DNA from 2 places in the Achromobacter sp. FW305-C-28 genome. Region 1 is predicted to be linked to the other one. Evidence: predicted binding sites of a transcription regulator. Region 1 holds the regulator's gene; the other holds the start of a gene.
The links. Region 1 encodes LexA, which represses DNA repair genes until DNA is damaged. Its sites were predicted from a motif close to ACTGTATNNNNATACAGT; they were not measured.
Positions count from the first base shown of each region.

Region 2: a site for LexA is predicted at 2,478-2,495, ahead of recA (recombinase RecA). Genes of this name have one in related genera too.

Region 1 is NZ_JBYSYL010000004.1:284,768-288,541, reverse strand. It holds gene uvrB (excinuclease ABC subunit UvrB) at 1-125, opposite strand, end outside; gene AC3WMR_RS13435 (amino acid aminotransferase) at 203-1,402, shown strand; gene lexA (transcriptional repressor LexA) at 1,573-2,223, shown strand; gene lon (endopeptidase La) at 2,403-3,774, opposite strand, start outside.
Region 2 is NZ_JBYSYL010000001.1:860,179-863,952, reverse strand. It holds gene AC3WMR_RS03995 (LysR family transcriptional regulator) at 1-283, shown strand, start outside; gene recX (recombination regulator RecX) at 398-1,171, opposite strand; gene recA (recombinase RecA) at 1,332-2,393, opposite strand; gene AC3WMR_RS03980 (response regulator transcription factor) at 2,677-3,366, shown strand; gene AC3WMR_RS03975 (sensor histidine kinase) at 3,482-3,774, shown strand, end outside.

The sequences.
Region 1 (3,774 bases):
GCCGTAACGGGGGCAGCGCCGGTCGATGCGATGGTCGACTCGCTGGTCGATTCGCTGGCTGCGCCAGCAGTTGCACCAGCGGCGGCCGCGCCCGCAGCACTCGGGTCTATTGCGCTCTTAGGCATGCTAGACTGTTCCCAGGGTAAACCCCCCATTATCCACAGCACTTCCCACTGCGTCCACTCACCCTCAGCAGAGTCCCATGAGCACCCTTTTCGATTCCGTCGAACTCGCGCCGCGCGACCCCATTCTTGGTCTGAACGAACAATACAACGCGGATACCCGCCCCGGTAAAGTGAACCTGGGCGTTGGCGTGTACTACGACGACCAGGGTCGGATTCCCCTGCTGGGCGCCGTGCGCAAGGCCGAAATCGCCCGCATCGAAGCCGCCGCTGCCCGCGGCTACCTGCCGATCGAAGGCATCGCCGGCTACAACCAGGGCGCACAAGCCCTGCTGATCGGCAAGGATTCCCCGCTGGTCACCGAAGGCCGCGTCCTGACCACCCAGGCCCTGGGCGGCACCGGCGCCCTCAAGATCGGCGCCGACTTCCTGCGCCAGCTGCTGCCGACCTCGAAGGTCCTGATCAGCGATCCCAGCTGGGAAAACCACCGCGCTCTGTTCGAACGCGCCGGTTTCGAAGTCGGCACCTACGCCTACTACGACGCCGCCACCCGCGGCCTGAATTTCGACGGCATGTTGGCAGCCCTGAAGGCTGCGCCGGCCCAGACCGTCGTCGTGCTGCACGCTTGCTGCCACAACCCCACCGGCGTGGACCCCACCTTCGAACAATGGCAGCAGATCGCCGCCGTCGTGAAGGAAAACAACCTGGTCCCGTTCCTGGACATCGCCTACCAGGGCTTCGGCGAAGGCCTCAAGGAAGATGCGGCCGTCGTGCGCCTGTTCGCCGACCTGAACATGACCATGTTCATCAGCTCGTCGTTCTCGAAGTCGTTCTCGCTGTACGGCGAGCGCGTCGGCGCCCTGACTGTCGTGGCCGGCAGCAAAGACCAGGCCACCCGCGTCCTGAGCCAGCTCAAGCGCGTCATCCGCACCAACTACTCCAACCCGCCCACCCACGGCGGCACGATCGTCTCGACCGTCCTCAACACGCCTGAACTGTTCGCCATGTGGGAACAGGAACTCGGCGGCATGCGCGACCGCATCCGCCTGATGCGCAAGCAGCTGGTCGAGAAAATCAAGGAACACGGCGGCAAGCAGGATTTCAGCTTCGTGCTGCAACAACGCGGCATGTTCTCGTACTCGGGCCTGACGTCGGCCCAGGTCGACCGCCTGCGCGAAGAGCATGGCGTCTACGCCGTCTCCAGCGGCCGCATCTGCGTCGCCGCCCTGAACAGCGGCAACATCGACCAGGTCGCCAAGGGCATCGCCGCGGTGCTGTAAACCGCCTCGCATAGCCGGCACATGTCAGACGGGACCTTCGGGTCCCGTTTTTTATTACACGCCTGCCATGGCCGCTTGCCGTCTATATCGACACCCGCTTGCTTTTTTGCGTTATGTCCCCCAGAATGCTGCTGTATATATGTACAGTCCGACCCCAACGGATCATCGCCATGGCCAGCAAACTCACTGATCGTCAACAGCAAATCCTGGACCTCATCCGGCAAACCGTCGCGCGTACCGGGTTTCCGCCCACCCGCGCCGAAATTGCCCTGGCCCTGGGATTCCGCTCGCCCAACGCGGCCGAAGACCATCTCAAGGCCCTGGCCCGCAAAGGCGCCATCGAACTCACTGCGGGCGCCTCGCGCGGCATCCGCCTGAAAGATGCCTCGGCCGCCCCCACGCAAGCCGCCCTGCCCCTGCCGGGCCTGGCGCAACTGCTCCTGCCGCTGGTAGGTCGGGTGGCCGCGGGCAGCCCCATCCTGGCCGCCGAGCACGTAGAACGCGAAATCGGCGTCGACTCCAGCCTGTTCGCCCAAGCGCCCGACTACCTGCTCAAGGTCCGCGGCATGAGCATGCGCGACGCCGGCATCCTCGAAGGCGACCTGCTCGCCGTCAAGAAAGCCTCCGAAGCCCGCAACGGCCAGATCGTGGTGGCCCGCCTGGGCGACGACGTCACCGTCAAGCGCCTGCAACGCCAACATGGCCGTATCGAGCTGCTGCCCGAAAACCCCGACTTCGACACCATCGTGGTCGAAGCCGACCAGGAATTCGCCCTCGAAGGCATCGCGGTCGGCCTGATCCGCACGCACGCCCTGCATTGATGCGGCACTGAACCGCGCGCCAGGCGGGCCTTTCAGGCCTTGCCAAGCCACGCACAGCGCCCACTTCGCCAGCGTAGTTCAGGGCACACTGCAGTTCAGAGGCAAGCTCCAAAAAAGAAACCCCGCCATGGCGGGGTTTCTTGTTGCAGGCGCCGCAAGCAGCGCCCTCCAGGCCGGGATCAGTGCTTGAGCACCGGATCCGTCGAACCCGGCTCGGCCGGCTTGGCCACCAGCGGTTCCTTGACCGCCTCGTCTTCAGCCAGCGGTTCGGGCAGACGCTCCAGAGCCAGTTCCAGCACCTTGTCGATCCAGCGGACCGGCACGATCTCGAGATGGTTCTTGACGTTGTCCGGGATCTCCGCCAAATCCTTGACGTTTTCTTCCGGGATCAAGACCGTCTTGATACCACCACGGTGGGCGGCCAGCAGCTTTTCCTTCAAGCCGCCGATCGGCAGGACTTCGCCACGCAGCGTGATTTCGCCGGTCATGGCGACATCGGCGCGCACCGGAATGCGCGACAGCGCCGACACCATGGCCGTGGTGATCGCGATACCCGCGGACGGACCGTCCTTGGGCGTCGCGCCTTCCGGCACGTGCACGTGCATGTCGTGCTTCTCGAAGACGCTGTCGGCAAAGCCCAGGCGACGTGCCCGCGAGCGCACCACCGTACGAGCCGCCTCGACCGATTCCTTCATCACGTCGCCCAGCGAACCGGTGCGTTGGATCACGCCCTTGCCGGGCATGTCCGCCACTTCGATCGTGAGCAGGTCGCCACCGACTTCCGTCCAGGCCAGGCCGGTCACTTGGCCGATCTGATTTTCCTTTTCGGCCATGCCGAAGGTGTAGCGGCGCACGCCGAGGTAGTCGCTGAGGTTGTCGCCCGTGACATTGACCGGCTTGACCTCGAGGGTCTTGCCTTCGGCCTTGGCGCGATCGGTCTGGGTCAGCAATTGCTTGATGACCTTGCGGCAGATCTTGCCCACTTCGCGTTCGAGCGCACGCACACCGGCTTCGCGGGTGTAATAGCGCACGATATCGCGCAAGGCGCTGTCATCGACGGTCAGCTCGGTATCCTTTACGCCGTTGTTCTTCATCAGCTTGGGCAGCAGATGGTCGCGGGCGATGTGGATCTTTTCTTCCTCGGTGTAACCCGACAGGCGGATCACTTCCATGCGGTCCAGCAGCGCCGGCGGAATGTTCAGCGTGTTGCTGGTCGCCACGAACATGACGTCGGACAGATCGAAGTCGACCTCGATGTAGTGGTCCTGGAACGTGTGGTTCTGCTCAGGGTCCAGCACTTCGAGCAATGCCGACGAGGGATCGCCGCGGAAATCCATGCCCAGCTTGTCGATTTCATCGAGCAGGAACAAGGGATTGCGCACGCCGACCTTCGACATGTTCTGGACGATCTTGCCCGGCATCGAACCGATGTAGGTCCGGCGATGGCCGCGGATCTCGGCTTCGTCGCGCACGCCGCCCAAGGCCATGCGCACGAACTTGCGGTTCGTGGCCTTGGCGATGGACTGGCCGAGCGAGGTCTTGCCGACGCCC
Region 2 (3,774 bases), on a different contig from region 1:
CGACGTCGAACCCGCCGCCATCCGCAAGGCCGAACTGACGCCGATCATCGTGCAGTTGGTCGCCAGCAACCGGGGCGTGGCCGCCCTGCCCAACTGGGCGTTGACCGAATACATGAACCAGGGCTGGCTGCGCCAGTGCCGCCTGGGGCCGCAGGGCGTCTGGCGCACGCTGTACGCCACCGTGCGCAGCGAAGACACGGACGCGTCCTATATTGATGAATTCCTGACGCTGACCCGCGACGTCTGCTTCAAGACGCTCAGCGGCATCAAGTCGGCGAAGTAAGGGCAGCGGCGTACGCGGGGCCATCGCACCACGAACCCGTTGCCCTCAGTCCGGGGTTCCGGCGGTCCGGCGGTCCGGCAATGGCGTGTTCCGACGGTAAGCCGCAATGCAGCCCTATTCGTCGTCGCCCGCCCCCAGGATGCGGCGAATGACATCGTGCGCAAAGCCGCGGCTGGCCAGAAAGCGCGCCTGCTTGGCATAGGCCGCGCGATCTTCAGGCTTGGCGTCGAACTTTCTTTTCCAGACTTCCAACGCGCGGTCGTATTCCGTGGCGCGCAGCTGTTCGCGCAGTTCGGCCACCTGGTTGTCGTCCACGCCGTGTTGACGCAGTTCCTGGACAATGCGGGCCGCCCCCTGGCGCGAGGCGCGCCGGTGCACCAGGCTTTGCGCAAAGCGTTCGGTGGACAGCCAGCCTTCCTTTTCCAGCGCGTCTAGCACGGTGTCGACTTCGGTCGGATCTTCGGCATGGGGGGCCAGCTTGCGAGCCAGCTCTTCGCGGGCATGCTCGCGCCGCGACAGATACCCCACGGCACGCATCTTCAAGGACGGCCCCTTTGGCGGGGCCTTGGCTTTGCGGGGGGGATCGGACGGGTCGCCGCCCGACGGTTCGCCGCCCGACGGTTCGCGGCCTGAAGCCTCTCCCTCTCGAGCAGAACGTGCGCGCGAGCCGTATCGGCCGGACGCGCCCTTGCGGCCCGCCGCCCGCATTTCAGAGCTGCGCTGCCATTGATCGGGCGGCGCGTCGTCGCTGCCCTGGCCGGCCGCATCCGCCCCGCGCCGTGCGTCCGACGTGCGGCGCAAGCCTTCGGGCTTGGCCACGGTTTCGAATTCGTCGTCCAGCTTGGCGCGTAGGCGGTCAGCGGACGCGGCGGAGGGTTTCCAGCTCATGCGCTTCCTGCTTGCTAAGTGCCAGCGGCAGGTCTCTCATGCCGGCCCCTGAAACGTAGAGACCGAAAGCATGGGAGCCTGCCGCTGGCCGCCGGGCAGGTCAGCCCGGCGGCGAAGCCAGTACCCGGCATCGGGGCCTGGCGACGGATTACCGAACGATTTACTCGGCGTCGTCTTCCGCGGTGGGGACGAATTCAGCGGCGCGGCTGACGATGCCCTGGTTTTCGCGAACGCGGTTTTCGATTTCGATCGCGATTTCCTTGTGCTCTTTCAGGTATTCGCGGACGTTGTCCTTGCCCTGGCCGATGCGGTTGCCGTTGTAGCTGTACCACGCGCCGGACTTGTCCACCACGTTGGCGGCCACGCCCAGGTCGATGATTTCGCCTTCGCGCGAGATGCCGGCGCCATACATGATGTCAAACTCGGCCTGCTTGAACGGGGGCGCCACCTTGTTCTTGACGACCTTGACGCGGGTTTCGTTGCCGACGACCTCGTCGCCCTTCTTGATGGAGCCGATGCGGCGGATATCCAGGCGCACCGAGGCGTAGAACTTGAGCGCGTTGCCGCCGGTGGTGGTTTCGGGGTTGCCGAACATGACGCCGATCTTCATGCGAATCTGGTTGATGAAGATGACCATGCAATTGGTGCGCTTGATGGTGGCGGTCAGCTTGCGCAGCGCCTGGCTCATCAGGCGGGCCTGCAGGCCCGGCAGCGAATCACCCATTTCGCCTTCGATTTCGGCCTTGGGCACCAGGGCCGCGACCGAGTCGATGACGATCAGGTCGACCGAACCCGAACGCACCAGGGCGTCGGTGATTTCCAGCGCCTGCTCGCCCGTGTCCGGCTGCGAGATCAAGAGGTCGGTCAGGTTGACGCCCAGCTTGTTGGCGTACTGCACGTCCAGCGCGTGTTCGGCGTCGACGAAGGCGCAGGTGCCGCCGATTTTCTGCATTTCGGCAATGACTTGCAGGGTCAGCGTGGTCTTGCCCGAGGATTCCGGACCGTAGATTTCAACCACGCGGCCCCGCGGCAAACCGCCGACGCCCAGCGCGATATCCAGCCCCAACGACCCCGTGGACACCACCTGGATGTCATGCGAGACCTCGTTGTCGCCATAGCGCATGATCGAGCCCTTGCCGAACTGCTTTTCGATCTGCGAAAGCGCGGCGGCAAGCGCCTTGGCTTTTTCCGAAGCGGCGGCCTTGGTGGTTTTGTCGTCCATGTAGAGTCCTGTCTGTAACGTATCGGGGCGCGGTACGGGGTTGTCGAGAGATTTCGGATAGCGCAGATTATGGCATCGGATTGTACTGTACAAAAAACCAGTGTGCCAGAGTTTTCCACGTATTCCCTGAGTGGGCAAGCCAGGTCGCCTGTGACAGAATCGCGGATACCCCCGGCGATATGTCCCCTTTGCCCGCCGGGCCTCCCGCCCCAGGGCTCCGTGCCCCCGGCGGCCAGCGCGCGCCCGGTGCGCGATGCCGGATTTCCTTATTTTTCAGCAGCCCATGCGTATCCTGATCGCCGAAGACGACAGCATTCTGGCCGACGGCCTGTCACGCTCGCTGCGCCACAACGGCTACGCGGTCGACGCCGTACGCGACGGCCTGGCCGCCGATTCCGCCCTGGCGGCCCAGGCCTTCGACCTGCTCATCCTGGACCTCGGCCTGCCGCAACTGGCCGGGCTTGAAGTGCTGCGCCGCCTGCGAGCGCGCAATTCCGCCCTGCCCGTTCTCATCCTGACCGCCGCCGACAGCATCGAGCAGCGCGTCAAAGGCCTGGACCTGGGCGCCGACGACTACATGGCCAAGCCTTTCGCGCTGTCCGAACTCGAGGCCCGCGTGCGGGCATTGACCCGCCGCGGCGCCGGGGGCGGCGCCACGCTGCTCAAGCACGGCAGGCTGGTGTTCGACCAGACCGGCCGCGTGGCCATGGTCGATGACCAGACGCTGGACTTGTCCGCGCGCGAAGTCAGCCTGCTCGAGATCCTGCTGACCCGCAGCGGCCGCATGGTCAGCAAGACCCAACTGGTCGACCACCTGTGCGAATGGGGCGAAGAAGTCAGCACCAACGCCATCGAAGTCTACGTGCACCGCCTGCGCAAGAAGCTGGAACCCAGCGGCGTGAAGATCGTGACGGTGCGCGGCCTGGGCTATTGCCTTGAACGGGACCAGGGTGCGGCGTACCTCGCAAGCTGAGCCTGCCCACCCGGAGGCGCTCAACCAGGAAGCGCTGGATGTCATGCGGGCCGGCGCCCGCGGCCCCAGCTTCGCGCCGCCGCAGCGCTCGCTGCTGGGCGAGATCCTGGACTGGATGCTGGCGCCCCTGTTCCTGTTGTGGCCCATGAGCGTGGCCATCACTTACGTGGTGGCGCAGAACATCGCCAACGTGCCCTACGACCGGGCGCTGGCCAACAACCTGCACGTGCTGACCCGCCAGGTACATGCCCAGGACGGCCGCGCGGTGCTGCGCATGACCGATCCGGCGCGCGAGGTGCTGCGCGCCGACGAGACCGACAGCGTCTTCTGGCTGGCCCTGGGCAGCCGCGGCGAATACCTGGGCGGCGACCGCGCCTTGCCGCTGCCCGCCTCGGTCGGCCAGCCGCG